Regions from separate parts of the Streptomyces sp. NPDC051921 genome, predicted to be linked through region 2. Evidence: riboswitches for the same ligand, from Rfam matches in the RefSeq annotation. Region 2 holds a riboswitch; each other region holds the start of a gene.
What was found. A riboswitch is a leader RNA that binds a small molecule or an ion and turns the genes downstream of it on or off. The one in region 2 is predicted to bind thiamine pyrophosphate.
Positions count from the first base shown of each region.

Region 1: it holds a riboswitch for thiamine pyrophosphate, as region 2 does, so the genes downstream of both, thiC (phosphomethylpyrimidine synthase ThiC) here and thiO (glycine oxidase ThiO) in region 2, are expected to answer to the same signal.
Region 3: it holds a riboswitch for thiamine pyrophosphate, as region 2 does, so the genes downstream of both, AB0M16_RS31115 (thiamine ABC transporter substrate-binding protein) here and thiO (glycine oxidase ThiO) in region 2, are expected to answer to the same signal.

Region 1 is NZ_JBFAXU010000013.1:208,486-213,599, reverse strand. It holds gene AB0M16_RS19410 (SsgA family sporulation/cell division regulator) at 1-366, shown strand, start outside; gene AB0M16_RS19405 (YibE/F family protein) at 397-1,791, opposite strand; TPP riboswitch at 1,864-2,010, shown strand; gene thiC (phosphomethylpyrimidine synthase ThiC) at 2,005-3,801, shown strand; gene AB0M16_RS19395 (hypothetical protein) at 3,917-4,774, opposite strand; gene AB0M16_RS19390 (metallophosphoesterase) at 4,937-5,114, opposite strand, start outside.
Region 2 is NZ_JBFAXU010000022.1:81,218-86,331, forward strand. It holds gene thiE (thiamine phosphate synthase) at 1-298, opposite strand, end outside; gene AB0M16_RS26880 (Rv2175c family DNA-binding protein) at 394-759, opposite strand; gene AB0M16_RS26885 (FAD-dependent oxidoreductase) at 802-1,995, opposite strand; TPP riboswitch at 2,186-2,297, shown strand; gene thiO (glycine oxidase ThiO) at 2,295-3,458, shown strand; gene thiS (sulfur carrier protein ThiS) at 3,455-3,715, shown strand; gene AB0M16_RS26900 (thiazole synthase) at 3,721-4,515, shown strand; gene pknB (Stk1 family PASTA domain-containing Ser/Thr kinase) at 4,616-5,114, shown strand, end outside.
Region 3 is NZ_JBFAXU010000028.1:106,821-111,934, reverse strand. It holds gene frr (ribosome recycling factor) at 1-399, shown strand, start outside; gene AB0M16_RS31130 (phosphatidate cytidylyltransferase) at 399-1,508, shown strand; gene AB0M16_RS31125 (hypothetical protein) at 1,657-2,076, shown strand; gene rlmN (23S rRNA (adenine(2503)-C(2))-methyltransferase RlmN) at 2,331-3,437, shown strand; TPP riboswitch at 3,467-3,577, shown strand; gene AB0M16_RS31115 (thiamine ABC transporter substrate-binding protein) at 3,659-4,753, shown strand; gene AB0M16_RS31110 (iron ABC transporter permease) at 4,822-5,114, shown strand, end outside.

The DNA of each region.
Region 1 (5,114 bases), on a different contig from region 2:
CCGGTGGAACTGCGATACGAGACCCGCGATCCCTATGCGGTGCGGATGACCTTCCACCTCCCCGGAGACGCCCCGGTGACCTGGGCGTTCGGGCGGGAGCTGCTGCTCGACGGGATCAACCGTCCCAGCGGCGACGGTGACGTCCACATCGCCCCGACCGACCCCGAGGGGCTGTCCGACGTGATGATCCGGCTTCAGGTCGGGGGCGACCGCGCCCTGTTCCGGGCGAGCGCGCCGCCGCTGGTCGCCTTCCTCGACCGTACGGACAAGCTCGTCCCGCTCGGTCAGGAACAGACACTGGGCGACTTCGAGGACAGCCTGGAGGCAGCGCTCGGACGCATCCTGGCGGAGGAGAACGCCGGCTGAGCCCGCGTCACCCGCTCGCTCGACCGCGCGTCACTTGGCCCGTCGGCGGCGTCCGCCCCTGCTCGGGCGCTGCTGCCCGGCCTCCGGCCGGTCGGCCGAGACCACCAGCGCCGCGAGACCGGTGGTGACCGGCACCGAGGCGACCAGACCGATCGAGCCGATCAGCGTGCGGACGATCTCCTCCGCGACGAGTTCGCTGTTGGCCACCGTCCCCACGCTGCTCTGCGCGATCGAGAAGAGCAGCATCAGCGGAAGCGCCGCACCGGCGTACGCGAGGACCAGGGTGTTCACCACCGAGGCGATGTGGTCGCGGCCGATCCGGATGCCGGCCCGGTAGAGCGCCCGCGGCCCCATCGTCGGATCGGCCTGGTGCAGCTCCCACACCGCCGAGGTCTGGGTGACGGTCACGTCGTCGAGCACACCGAGCGAACCGATGATGACTCCGGCGAGCAGCAGACCGGACATGTCGATCCCCGGAAAGAGTCCGTGGATGAGACCGGTGTTGTCGTCGGTGTTGCCGCTGAGTGCGGCCCAGCCGATGAAGAACGAGCCGAGCAGCCCGATCAACAGCAGCGACACCAGCGTGCCGAGCACGGCCACCGACGTGCGGGCCGAGAGTCCGTGACACAGGTAGAGCGCGATCAGCATGATCGCGCTCGCGCCGACGATGGCGACCACCAGCGGATTCGATCCCTGGATGATCGCCGGCAGGATGAAGAAGGACAGCACGAGGAAGCTCGCGGCGAGCGCGATCAGCGCCATCACGCCGCGCATCCGGCCGACGACGACGACCGCCAGCGCGAAGATGCCCGCGAGCACGAAGAGCGGCACCTTCCGGTCCACGTCGGTGACCGAGTACTGCAGGTCGCGCGGGGCGTCGGGGGCGTACGCGACCACCACGCCCTGCCCCTCGTGCAGCTGCCTCGGCGCGTCCGGCTGCACGATCTCGGTGAAGGTACGGCCCTTCTCCGGCCCGCTGGTGACCATGACGGTCGCCTTCGCGCACTGCCCCTGCTGCCCGTTGACCGCCTCGCGACCCTCCGGGGTGGAGGTGTCGCCGGTCGGCGGCACCTGGGCGGCGTTCACGTCCTTGCAGTCGATGTGCGCGACGGCGGTGACCTTGCCCTGCTCGGTCTGGCGGTCGAAGCCGACGCCCGTCCGCTGGTGCGCCGGGGTGCTGCCCGGCCACAGCACCAGCAGCCCGACGGCCACAGCGGTCGCGAAGGGGATGAGGACCGCGGCGATGACCTTCCGCAGATGCCGGGAGACCGGCGCCGCGGGCCCGTGGCTGTGCGCGTGACCGTGTCCGTGGCCGCCGCCCCCGCTCCCGTGGCCCGGGCCGCCGGGCCCGTCCCCGTGGCCCTGACCAGGCCCGTGGGCATGCCCGTGGTCGTGCGGTTCGTGGGGCTGATGCGTCGAAGTCACCGACCGATCATCGCAAGAACAGTCGGGGGCCCACTGTTCAGCACGGCCGACATGACGCTAGCGTGGTGGCACCTTTGCACACGCGGGAGCTCGGAGCACCGGGCTGAGAGGGCGCTGATCACCGTACACACGTACTGACGTACGTACGGGAGGAGGCTGCGCCGACCGCCGAACCTGTTACCGGGTAATGCCGGCGTAGGGAGATTCGGTCTCATGACCATTCAGGATGCACGCACGCCTGCCTCCGACCAGACGGACGGCCGGAACGGCCAGGGCGAGCGCACGCCGGGCTGGCACAAGGGATACGTCGAGGGCTCCCGCCCCGACCTCCGGGTGCCCGTCCGTCAGGTGCACCTCACCAACGGCAAGGACGTGACGCTGTACGACACGTCCGGCCCGTACACCGACCCCACCATCGACACCGACGTCCGGCGTGGCCTGCCGCCCCTGCGCGAGAACTGGATCATCGCGCGTGGCGACACGGAGGAGTACCCGGGCCGTCCCGTCCGCCCCGAGGACGACGGCATCAAGCACACCTCGCCGCGCGGCGGTGGGCTGAGGAACCTCGACGCGGTGTTCCCGGGCCGCCCGCGGCTGCCCCGTCGTGGCCGCGACGGCCAGGCCGTCACGCAGCTCGCGTACGCCCGGCGTGGCGAGATCACGCCGGAGATGGAGTACGTCGCGATCCGCGAGAACGTCTCCCCCGAGGTCGTGCGGGAGGAGATCGCGGCCGGCCGCGCCGTGCTCCCGGCCAACGTCAACCACCCCGAGATCGAGCCGATGATCATCGGCAAGCGGTTCCTGGTGAAGGTCAACGCCAACATCGGCAACTCCGCGGTCACCTCCTCCATCGAGGAGGAGGTGGAGAAGATGACCTGGGCGACCAAGTGGGGCGCCGACACGGTCATGGACCTCTCCACCGGCCGCAACATCCACACCACCCGCGAGTGGGTGCTCCGCAACTCCCCCGTGCCGATCGGCACCGTGCCGCTCTACCAGGCCCTGGAGAAGGTCGACGGCAAGGCGGAGGAGCTGACCTGGGAGATCTACAAGGACACGGTCATCGAGCAGGCCGAGCAGGGCGTCGACTACATGACGGTGCACGCCGGCGTGCTGCTGCCGTACGTGCCGCTGACCGCCCGCCGCAAGACCGGCATCGTCTCGCGCGGCGGCTCGATCATGGCCGCCTGGTGCCTCGCGCACCACAAGGAGAACTTCCTCTACACGAACTTCGAGGAGCTCTGCGAGATCCTCGCGGCGTACGACGTCACGTACTCGCTCGGCGACGGCCTGCGGCCCGGCTCGATCGCGGACGCCAACGACGCGGCGCAGTTCGCCGAGCTGAAGACCCTCGGCGAGCTCAACACGATCGCCAAGCGCCACAACGTGCAGACGATGATCGAGGGCCCGGGCCACGTCCCGATGCACAAGATCAAGGAGAACATCGACCTCCAGCAGGAGATCTGCGAGGAGGCGCCGTTCTACACGCTCGGCCCGCTGACCACGGACGTCGCCCCGGCGTACGACCACATCACCTCGGGCATCGGCGCGGCGATGATCGCCTGGTGGGGCACGGCGATGCTCTGCTACGTCACGCCCAAGGAGCACCTGGGCCTGCCGAACAAGGACGACGTCAAGACCGGCGTGATCACCTACAAGATCGCGGCCCACGCGGCGGACCTGGCCAAGGGCCACCCGGGCGCGCAGGAGTGGGACGACGCGCTGTCCGACGCGCGGTTCGAGTTCCGCTGGGAGGACCAGTTCAACCTGGCGATGGACCCGGACACGGCTCGTGAGTTCCACGACGAGACGCTGCCGGCGGAGCCCGCGAAGACGGCCCACTTCTGCTCGATGTGCGGCCCGAAGTTCTGCTCGATGAAGATCTCGCAGGACATCCGCCGCGAGCACGGCGGTGACCTGAAGGCGGACGAGATCGAGGCGGGCATGGCCGCGAAGTCGGCCGAGTTCGCCGCGTCCGGCAACCGGGTCTACCTGCCGATGGCCGACTGACCCCGGTCCGCTGAGCGGCAACGGCCGCCTGCCGACCGGCACCGGCCCGCTGACCGGCACCGGCCCGCGACCCTCGGGGGAGTCGCGGGCCGGTGCCCTCGGGGGAGTCCGGCGGTCACTCGGGCCTGGGCTCGGGCTTCCCGAAGTCCGGGCCCGTGAAGTCGGGGCGCGTGTACTCCGGGCCCGTGAAGTCCGGGCTGGTGAAGTCGGGGCTCGTGTAGGTCGGGCGTGGCGCCGGAGCGCCCTCGTTGGGGCTGGTGAAGTCCGGGCCGCTGTACCCGACCTTCGGTATGCGGCGGGCCGGGGGCGGCGTCGGCCGCTCACCCGGCGGCGGTACGGCGAGGGCGTCGCGGAGGAAGGGCAGGACCCCGCGCTCCAGGAGCGCCTGGCGCCAGGCCGCCCGGGCGCGCGACAACTCGTCGTCGGGGTCCGGGGCGTGGACCTCCGTCGCGCTGTTGCGCAGGGCGGTGACCAGCAGCCCGGCGGCGGCGCAGAGCAGACCGGCCGCGCCGAGGGCGCCGAAGAACAGGCCCGCGGTGAGCAGTGTGTCGGCGAAGGCGGGCGCCGGGTCCAGCATCTTCAGGACCGCGCCGACCAGCAGGAAGATCACGGCCGCGGTGCCCGCGAGCAGCGGGGCGAGGACGGTGACGACGGCGACCACGCCCGCGCCGGCCGCGGCGCCGCCCTCGACCGGCACGTCGGCCGTACCGCTCGCCAGGGAGCTGCCCGCCGAGCGGATCTGCTCACGGAGCTGCTCGCGGACCTTCACGAAGTGGTCGTACTCGACCGCGGCCGCGGTCGTGATCAGGGCCGTCGCGTTCAGTGCCATCGCGCGCAGCTGGGCGGTCGTGAGCCTGGTCCCGACCTCGGCGAGATCCGGACGTTCGTGCGCGGTGCGCAGTGCGTCGTCGAGGACCCGCTCGAACTCGGCGCGATCCTCGGTCAGCAGGTGCGGAGCCACGTTCATGTGCATCCCCCGATGCTCCGTAAGGGCCGGAACCGGCCGTGGGGAACGGCAGGTCGGGCGGAAACGGAGGAGAGCCTGCTACGGATGAGCCGATGGTATTGCGGTTACGGCACGCGGTGACAGGGTGTTTCGGGAAATCGCCTTCCCCGGATGCGGAGGGTTAATGCGTCAGGCGGGCAGCGGGAGTTGAACGACCAGCAGCTTTCCGGCCATGGTCACTCCGCCGTCCATCGCGATGGCGAGCCCGTCCGCGTAGACGTGCGGGCCGTCCACGACCGGGCGCTCGCCCTCCTCGCCGTCCTCGGTGCCGACCTGGCCGAGAAGGTACGGGATGGGGCTGTGGCCG
Region 2 (5,114 bases):
CGGCCGGCACGGGCAGGTCGCCCTGGCCGAGGTGGAGCACGTCGGAGCCGATGGCGTGGGCGACGTCGGCCCGGTCGTTCACCGCGAGGAGCTTGCCGTGGCGGCGGCAGGCCTCGGCGAGGACGGCCAGGTGCTCCAGCTCCTCGCCGGCCTCCATGCCCTTGTCGCGGAGCTGCACGATGTCCACGCCGGAGGAGAGGACGGCGTCGAGGAAGGCGGGCAGGTCGCCCTGCCGCTTCCGGGCGTCGGTGCACAGATAGAGCCGGGCGTCGGCGAGCTGTGCGCGAGGCGTGGACATGATCGTTCCCCCCTGGTGGGTGGTGCCGGTGCCGGGCGGCCACGAGGGCCGGCCCGGCACCCGCGGGTGCTGTGGGACTGCTCGGCGAGCGTGCGTCAGACGGCGAGCGCCTGGGCGCGGCGCTTCACCTCCGTGCCGCGATTCTCGCCGAGGGCCTGCGCGGGGGTGCCGGGCAGGGTCGGGTCCGGAGTGAAGAGCCACTCCAGCATCTCTTCGTCGCTGAAGCCGTCGTCCCGCAGCAGGGTCAGGGTCCCGGCGAGGCCCTTGACCACCTTGTCGCCCTGGATGAAGGCGGCAGGCACCTGCAGCACCTTGCGCTCACCGCGGCGGACGGCGATGAGCTGGCCCTCCTTGACCAGCTGCCGCACGCGCGTCACCTCGACGTCGAGCATTTCCGCGATGTCGGGGAGGTAGAGCCAGGCGGGGACGAGAGCATCGGTCTTTGCGTCAATCTCGGTCACGTGACAAGCGTGCCATCCCGGACTGACAGTCGGTAGTCGGGCCTACCGGACTGCCGCCTTCAGGGGGACGGAGGGGTCGGCGGCCTTCGCCGGATCGAGTGGCGCGGCCTGCTCGATCAGCTTGCGCCCCTGGGCGAGGTCGCGGGGGCGGCCGACGGCGAGCAGGGCGATGAGCGCGTCCTCGCGCAGCCACAGCACCGTCCAGGCCTCGTCGGCCGGGTCGCCGCGCCACAGCAGGGTGTCGGCGGCGCCGTGGTGGCCCGCGTACTGGACGAAGCGGCCGAACTGCTCGGACCAGAAGTAGGGCACCGGGTCGTAGGGCGCGGCGGCCGCCCCGAGGATGTCGGCGGCGACGGTGCGGGGGCCCTGGAGGGCGTTGTCCCAGTGGTGGACGAGGAGCCGCTCGCCGTAGCGGGCGGAGGGAAAGGAGGCGCAGTCGCCGACGGCGTAGACGTCGGGCAGCGAGGTGCGCAGGCGGTCGTCGGCGGTGAGCGCGCCGCTCGGGTCGAGGGCGGCGCCGGAGCGCTCCAGCCAGCCGGTGGCGGGGCGGGCGCCGATGCCGACGACGACGGCGTCGGCGGGCAGCTCGCGCGGCGCGCCGGTGGCGCCGAAGTCCGTGGAGTCGGCGGTGAGGACCACCCTGCCCTCCTCGACGTGCTCCACGCGCGCGTGGAGCCGGAGTTCGGCGCCGCTCTCGGCGTACCAGGCGCCCATGGGGGCGGTGACCTCGGCGGGCAGGGCGCCGGCGAGGGGGCGGTCGGCGGCCTCGACGACGGTGACGGCGCAGCCTGCCTGGCGGGCGGCGGTGGCGAACTCGGCGCCGATCCAGCCGGCGCCGACGACGACGATGTCGTGGCGGCTCTCCAGGACGGGCTTGAGCCGGGCGGCGTCGTCGAGGGTGCGCAGCAGGTGGACACCGGGGACGCCCTCGCTGCCGGGCAGGGTGAGCGGGTGGGCGCCGGTCGCGACGACGAGCGTGTCGTAAGGGACGGGGCCGGTCTCCGTGTCGACCTCGTGGTCGGCGGCGCGCAGGCCGGTGACCTCGACGCCGAGGCGGAGTTCGACGTCGAGGGCCTCGAAGTCGACGTCGAAGGCGGAGTCCTCGGCCTTGCCGAGGAGGACGGCCTTGGAGAGCGGCGGGCGGTCGTAGGGCTGGTGGGGCTCGGCGCCGATGAGGGTGACGGGGCCGGCGAAGCCCTGCTCGCGCAGGGCGACGGCGGTCTGGACGCCCGCCATCCCGGCGCCCACGATCACGACGTGCCGTCCGGCCGGGCGCGGCGCCCGCCGCTCGTCCGCCGGTGCCTGCTGCTGCTCGCTCACTGTGTCCGCCTCCGCTCGCTCACCCGACCACCTTACGCATCTGACGGACCGTCAGGAAGGGAGGGGCCCTGTGGCGCTCGGTCGACGGCGGTTAGTCTGGCCGCCGTAAAGCACTCGCGGGAGCCCGGACGACCGGGCTGAGAGGGAGGCTGGCCGGCCTCCGACCGTACGAACCTGATCCGGGTCATGCCGGCGAAGGGAGGGGCTGGACGCCCATGTCGCGTACACGCACCACGTCTGACGTCCTCGTCATCGGGGGCGGCATCATCGGCCTGGTCACGGCCTGGCGGGCCGCGCAACGCGGACTGCGCACCGCCGTGGCCGACCCCGAACCGGGCGGCGGGGCCGCCCGGGTGGCGGCGGGGATGCTCGCCGCCGTCACCGAACTCCACTACGGCGAGGAGACCCTGCTCGGGCTCAATCTCGAGTCCGCCCGACGCTACCCCGGCTTCGTCGACGAGCTCGCCGAGGCCACCGGTCATGACGTGGGCTACCGCGCCTGCGGCACCCTCGCCGTCGCGCTCGACGCCGACGACCGGGCCCACCTGCGGGAGCTGCACGCCCTGCAGACCCGCTGCGGGCTGTCCTCGGAGTGGCTGAACGGCCGCGAGTGCCGCCGTCTGGAGCCCATGCTGGCCCCGGGCGTCCGGGGCGGACTGCGCGTGGACGGAGACCACCAGGTCGACCCGCGCCGGCTCGCCGACGCGCTGGTGACGGCCTGCGAGCGGGCCGGCGTGGTCTTCCACCGGGCCCTGACGGAGCGCCTGACGGTGGAGCGGGACCGGGCCCGGGGCGCCTCCCTGGCCGACGGCACCGCGCTCGACGCCGAGCAGGTGGTCCTGGCCGCGGGCAGCCTGAGCGGCCGGCTCGACGGCGTACCGGCGGAGGTCCTGCCGCCCGTGCGGCCGGTGAAGGGTCAGGTGCTGCGCCTGCGGGTGCCGCCCGCCTACGCCCCGTTCCTCTCCCGGACCGTCCGCGCGGTCGTCCGCGGCAGCCACGTCTACCTCGTGCCGCGCGAGAACGGCGAACTGGTCGTCGGCGCCACCAGCGAGGAGCTCGGCTGGGACACCACCGTCACCGCCGGCGGGGTGTACGAGCTGCTGCGCGACGCGCACGAGCTGGTGCCCGGCATCACCGAGCTGCCGCTCACCGAGACCCGCGCCGGGCTGCGGCCCGGCTCACCCGACAACGCGCCGCTGCTGGGCCCCAGCGCCCTGCCCGGGCTGCACCTGGCCACCGGCCACTACCGCAACGGGGTCCTGCTGACCCCCGTCACCGGCGACGTCATGGCGGACGCGCTGACCTCCGGCACGCTGCCCGACGAGGCACGCGCCTTCACCGCCCGCCGCTTCTCCCCCGCGCACCTGGAGCACGCATGAACGCGCCCCTGAACGAGTCCCCGAACGCCACCGCGCACGCGTCCGTGCGCGGCTCCGTGACCGTGTCCGTCAACGGTGAGGCCCGCACCCTCACCGGCCCCGTCTCCCTCGCCGCACTCGTGGCGACCCTCACCGCGGCGCCCTCCGGGGTGGCCGCCGCCCTCAACGAGACGGTGGTCCCGCGCGGCGAGTGGGCCACGACGTTGCTCGGCGACGGCGACCGGGTCGAGGTCCTCACCGCGGTGCAGGGAGGTTGAGCGCCATGTCCGACGACGTCTTCCCGCTCGGCGGCACGGATTTCTCGTCCCGCCTGATCATGGGCACGGGCGGGGCTCCCAGCCTCGACGTGCTCGAACGCTCCCTCGTGGCGAGCGGTACGGAGCTGACCACGGTGGCCATGCGCCGCCTGGACCCGAACGTGCGCGGCTCGGTCCTGTCCGTGCTGGAGCGGCTCGGCATCCGGGTGCTGCCGAACACGGCGGGCTGCTTCACGGCCGGCGAGGCGGTGCTCACGGCCCGGCTGGCCCGCGAGGCCCTGGGCACGAACTGGATCAAGCTGGAGGTCATCGCCGACGAGCGGACGCTGCTGCCGGACACGGTGGAGCTGCTCGACGCGGCGGAGACGCTGGTCGACGACGGCTTCGTCGTCCTTCCGTACACGAATGACGACCCGGTCGTCGCACAGAAGCTGGAGGACGTGGGCTGCGCGGCGATCATGCCGCTGGGCTCGCCGATCGGCTCCGGCCTCGGCATCCGCAACCCGCACAACTTCCAGCTGATCGTGGAGCGGGCCGGCGTACCGGTGATCCTGGACGCCGGAGCCGGAACGGCCTCGGACGCGGCGCTCGCGATGGAGCTGGGCTGCGCGGCGGTGATGCTCGCCTCCGCGGTGACCCGGGCCCAGGAGCCGGTCCTCATGGCGGAGGCCATGCGCCACGCGGTCGAGGCCGGCCGCCTCGCGCACCGCGCGGGCCGCATCCCCCGCCGCCACTTCGCGGAGGCCTCCTCGCCCCGCGACGGCCGCGCCCGGCTGGATCCGGAACGCCCGGCCTTCTGACCGCTCCGCGCGCCCCGGGGCCGCGGCCCGCGTCACAGCTGGGCTGCAGTCCCGGGGCGACGGGCGGGGGGCGGGTGCGGGCCCTCGTAGACTCGACGCCGTGGACACGACCCTTCAGGACCCCCTCGTCGGGCGGCTGCTCGACGGCCGCTACCGCGTCGACGCGCGCATCGCCGTCGGCGGGATGGCCACGGTCTACCGGGCCCTGGACACCCGGCTCGACCGGGAACTCGCGCTCAAGGTGATGCACCCGGACCTCGCCACGGACGCCGCGTTCGTGGAGCGGTTCATGCGCGAGGCCAAGTCCGTCGCCCGCCTGGCGCACCCCAACGTCGTCGGGGTCTTCGACCAGGGCGCGGACGGCGCCTACGTGTACCTCGCCATGGAGTACGTCGCCGGGTGCACCCTCCGCGACGTGCTGCGCGAACGCGGCGCCCTGCGGCCGCGGGCGGCGCTCGACATCCTGGAGCCGGTGCTCGCCGCGCTGGGCGCCGCGCACCGGGCCGGGTTCGTGCACCGCGACATGAAGCCGGAGAACGTGCTGATAGGGGACGACGGCCGGGTGAAGGTCGCCGACTTCGGGCTCGTCCGGGCCGTCG
Region 3 (5,114 bases), on a different contig from region 2:
CTGGCGTCGTTCTCGGTGCCGGAGCCGCGCATGGCCGTGGTGACCCCGTTCGACAAGTCCGCGCTGCGCAACATCGAGCAGGCCATCCGCGACTCGGACCTCGGCGTCAACCCGAGCAACGACGGCAACATCATCCGTGTGGTGTTCCCCGAGCTCACCGAGGAGCGCCGCCGCGAGTACATCAAGGTCGCCAAGGGCAAGGCCGAGGACTCCAAGATCTCGATCCGCTCCGTGCGCCGCAAGGCCAAGGAGACCATCGACAAGCTCGTGAAGGACGGCGAGGTCGGTGAGGACGAGGGCCGCCGCGCCGAGAAGGAGCTCGACGACACCACCGCGAAGTACGTGACGCAGGTGGACGAGCTGCTGAAGCACAAGGAAGCCGAGCTGCTCGAGGTCTGATGAACGACTCTTCCTGGGGGGCCCCGGCCGGAACCGGCTTCGGGGGACCCGACCAGGGGCCTGCCCCGGCGGGTCCCGCCTACGAAGGGCGGCAGGCGGCGCAGACTCGGCCCATGCCCATCGCGTCCGACGTTCCCGCCGGCGACAACCAGGACGATCACGACCGGGGGGCCGCTCAGCCGAGCGGTCCCCTGTTCCGTGACGAGACGCCGCACGAGCACCCGCAGGAGCCCATGTCCAGCCCGTCCCAGCCCGCGCCTGCGCCTTCGCCCCGGCAGAAGCCGCGGCAGAAGAAGAGCGCGGGTCGTGATCTGGGCGCTGCGATAGGGGTCGGTGTCGGGCTCGGAGCCGTGATCATCGCGTCGCTGTTCATCTGGAAGCCGGCGTTCGTCGGCGTGATAGCGGTCGCCGTGGTGGTCGGTCTGTGGGAGCTGACCTCCCGCCTGCAGGAGCGCAAGGGCATCAAGGCCCCGCTGGTCCCGCTCGCGGTCGGCGGTGCGGCGATGGTCGTCGCCGGTTACGTGCGGGGCGCGGAGGGCGCGTGGGTCGCGATGGCGCTCACGGCGCTCGCGGTGCTCGTATGGCGCATGACGGAGCCGCCCGAGGGCTATCTGAAGGACGTCACGGCCGGTGTCTTCGCCGCGTTCTACGTGCCGTTCCTGGCGACCTTCGTGGCGATGCTGCTGACCGCCGACGACGGGCCGCAGCGGGTGCTCACGTTCCTGGTGCTGACCGTGGTCAGCGACACGGGCGCGTACGCGGTCGGCTGGCGCTTCGGCAAGCACAAGCTGGCCCCGCGCATCAGCCCCGGCAAGACCCGCGAGGGCCTGGTCGGCGCGGTCGCGTTCGCGATGGCGGCGGGCGCGCTGTGCATGCAGTTCCTGATCGACGGCGGCACCTGGTGGCAGGGCCTCCTGCTGGGCCTGGCGGTCGCGGCCAGCGCGACCCTGGGCGACCTGGGCGAGTCGATGATCAAGCGTGATCTCGGCATCAAGGACATGGGCACGCTGCTGCCCGGCCACGGCGGCATCATGGACCGCCTGGACTCCCTGCTGCCGACGGCGCCGGTGGTGTGGCTGCTGCTGGTGCTGTTCGTGGGCAGCGGCTGACCCGCGATCCTCCTGCGCGAAGGGCTCGTCGTCCCCCCGGGCGGCGGGCCCTTCGCGCAGGCGAAAGGGTGTTCGTTTTTCTCCAATACGCGCCCACGTCCGGGGTGTGATTCTCGGTCTCCCACCGGAGAGATCAAGGAGCATCACGATGCGTTTCATGCGGAAGGCGATGATCGGCGCCGCCGGTCTCACGCTTGCCCTGGGCGTCGCGACCCCGGCGAACGCCACCGAATGGGAAGGGATCATCTACAAGAACGTCGCGGGCTGCCACGCCAACATGCGGGTGCAGGACTTCGACAGCTCGGAGACCTATCAGGCCCGGGGCGAGTTCTTCGCGGACGACTCGGTGCCCCTGGGCAGCGTCTGCCACTTCTGGCTGGAGCGCCGCACGCTCAGCGGCGGCTACGTGTACAAGCAGGTCAGCGGAACCCACCACCTGAAGCGTGGGGACCAGTGGAGCTACACCTACTTCTACTACGACGGCCCCGGCTACCGGATCCACGCCTGCGTGCAGCGCACGAACCAGTACGGCCAGGAGACGGCGTTGGGCTGCGGCGACGAGTACTGAGCCGCCACCGCCGGGGGGCCGGCCGGCAGGCCTGCTCACTGGCACCGACGGCCGGGCGCCGGCGGGGGTGACCCTGTTCACGGCCGCCGCTGACCGGGGTGCCGGCGGCCACCGCCGGCACCCCGCGCGGGGGCGCACACGGGTCTCAGGACCGGTCGCCCCCGCTTCCGGGGCGTCCCCGTCCGCCCGTCCGCCCGGCCTCCGAAGGCTCGCGGACCGGGTAACCGGCCGCCGTCTGCGACACTGGTAGCACCATGCCCAAGCCCGGAGAACTCACTTTCGTCGCCCCGCGCGGAGCCAAGCAGCCCCCGCGGCACCTCGCCGACCTCACGCCCGCAGAGCGCAAGGAGGCGGTCGCCGCGATCGGCGAGAAGCCGTTTCGCGCCAAGCAGCTGTCCACGCACTACTTCGCGCGGTACGCGCACGACCCGGCCGAGTGGACCGACATCCCGGCCGCCTCGCGCGAGAAGCTCGCGGGGGAACTGCTGCCCGATCTGATGTCGGTGGTGCGGCACGTCTCCTGTGACGACGACACCACCCGCAAGACGCTGTGGCGGCTGCACGACGGCACCCTCGTGGAGTCGGTGCTCATGCGCTACCCGGACCGGGTGACCATGTGCATCTCCTCGCAGGCGGGCTGCGGAATGAACTGTCCGTTCTGCGCCACCGGGCAGGCCGGGCTCGACCGGAACCTGTCGACCGCCGAGATCGTCCACCAGATCGTCGACGGCATGCGCGCGCTGCGCGACGGCGAGGTGCCCGGGGGCCCGGCGCGGCTCTCGAACATCGTCTTCATGGGGATGGGCGAGCCGCTCGCCAACTACAAGCGGGTCGTCGGCGCCATCCGGCGGCTGACGGACCCCGAGCCGGACGGGATCGGTCTGTCGCAGCGCGGCATCACCGTCTCCACCGTCGGTCTGGTGCCGGCCATGCTGCGGTTCGCCGACGAGGGCTTCAAGTGCCGGCTCGCCGTCTCGCTGCACGCGCCCGACGACGAGCTGCGCGACACGCTCGTCCCCGTGAACACGCGCTGGAAGGTCCGCGAGGTCCTCGACGCGGCCTGGGAGTACGCGGAGAAGTCCGGCCGCCGGATCTCCATCGAGTACGCCCTGATCCGGGACATCAACGACCAGGCCTGGCGCGGCGACCTCCTCGGCCGCCTGCTCAAGGGCAAGCGGGTGCACGTCAACCTGATCCCGCTGAACCCGACGCCCGGATCCAAGTGGACCGCGTCCCGCCCCGAGGACGAGAAGGCGTTCATCGAGGCCATCGCCTCCCACGGTGTTCCCGTCACCGTCCGCGACACCCGCGGTCAGGAGATCGACGGTGCCTGTGGACAGCTGGCCGCCGCCGAACGCTGACCTTGTACTCTGAGCTCGAACACATCTGCATATTCCGACAGGGGAGCGCCACAGCGCTGAGAGTGCGGTGACCGTCAGACCGCAGACCCTCTGAACCTCGCCCAGGTCATTCTGGGTAGGAAGTTCGGTCGTAACTCGAGCTGTTGCGCCCTGCCCGCGTCCGCCGCCCGGACGCGGGCAGGGCCGCGTCTCTTCCTGGTCACACCCAGGAGGAAGAACACGTGAACACCAAGAAGGCCGCCGCCGCCGCGCTCGTCGCGGCGCTCGGCGTCACCACCCTCGCCGCGTGCGGCACCGAAGGCGCCAGGGGATCGGCCGGCAAGAGCGGCGAGCCCGCGCCCAAGACCGTGACCCTGGTCAGCCACGACTCCTTCAACGCCTCCAAGGAGGTGCTGGCGGAGTTCACCAAGCAGACCGGCTTCACGGTCAAGGTGCTCAAGAGCGGCGACGCCGGCGAGGCCGTCAACAAGGAGATCCTCACCAAGGGCTCCCCGCAGGGCGACGTCTTCTTCGGCGTCGACAACACCCTGCTGTCCCGGGCCCTCGACAACGGCATCTTCACTCCGTACGAGGCCAAGGGCCTGGACCGGGTGCCGGCCGCGCTGCAGCTGGACAAGGAGCACCGGGTCACCCCGATCGACACCGGAGACATCTGCGTCAACTACGACAAGCAGTACTTCACCGACAAGAAGCTGGCCCCGCCGCAGACCTTCGACGACCTGGCCAAGCCCGCGTACAAGGACCTCCTCGTCGTCGAGAACCCCGAGCGCTCCTCCCCGGGCCTCGGCTTCCTGCTCGGTACGGCCGCGAAGTACGGCGACGCCGGGTGGCAGGACTACTGGAAGAAGCTCAAGGCCAACGGTGTGAAGACCGTCGACAGCTGGGAGCTCGCCTACAACCAGGAGTTCTCCGGCTCCGCCGGCGGCAAGCAGGCCAAGGGCGACCGCCCGCTCGTCGTCTCGTACGCCTCCTCCCCGCCGGTCGAGGTGCTCTACGCCCAGCCGCAGCCGAAGGTGGCCCCCACCGGCGTCTCCACCGGCACCTGCTTCCGGCAGACCGAGTTCGCCGGCCTCCTGAACGGGGCGAAGAACCCCGAGGGCGGCAAGGCGCTGATCGACTTCCTGATCTCCAAGAAGTTCCAGGACGACATGCCGCTGCAGATGTTCGTCAACCCGGTGGCCAACGACGCCTCCCTCCCCGAGCTGTTCACCAAGCACGGCGTGGTGATCGACAAGCCGGAGACCATGGCGCCCGAGAAGATCGCCCAGAACCGCGACCAGTGGATCGAGCAGTGGACCTCGCTCGTCCTGAAGTAGGCCGGGAAGGCCTCCCGGCGGTCCCCGTCCGAGCGGACCGCCGGGGGACGGCGGCGCGGTTGGCCCTCATGGTGCTGCCGGTCGCCTTCTTCGCCGTCTTCTTCGCCTGGCCCGTCGTCTCGATCGTCGAGCGCGGGCTCAGGCCGGACGGCCACTGGGAGCTCGGCCGCTTCGGCGACACGCTGGCCCGGCCGGAGATCCTCGACGTCCTGTGGTTCACGCTGTGGCAGGCGCTCGCGTCCACGGCACTCACCCTGCTGGTGGCGTTGCCCGGCGCGTACGTCTTCGCCCGGCTCGACTTCCCCGGGAAGCGCATCCTGCGGGCGGTCGTCACCGTGCCGTTCGTGCTGCCCACGGTCAT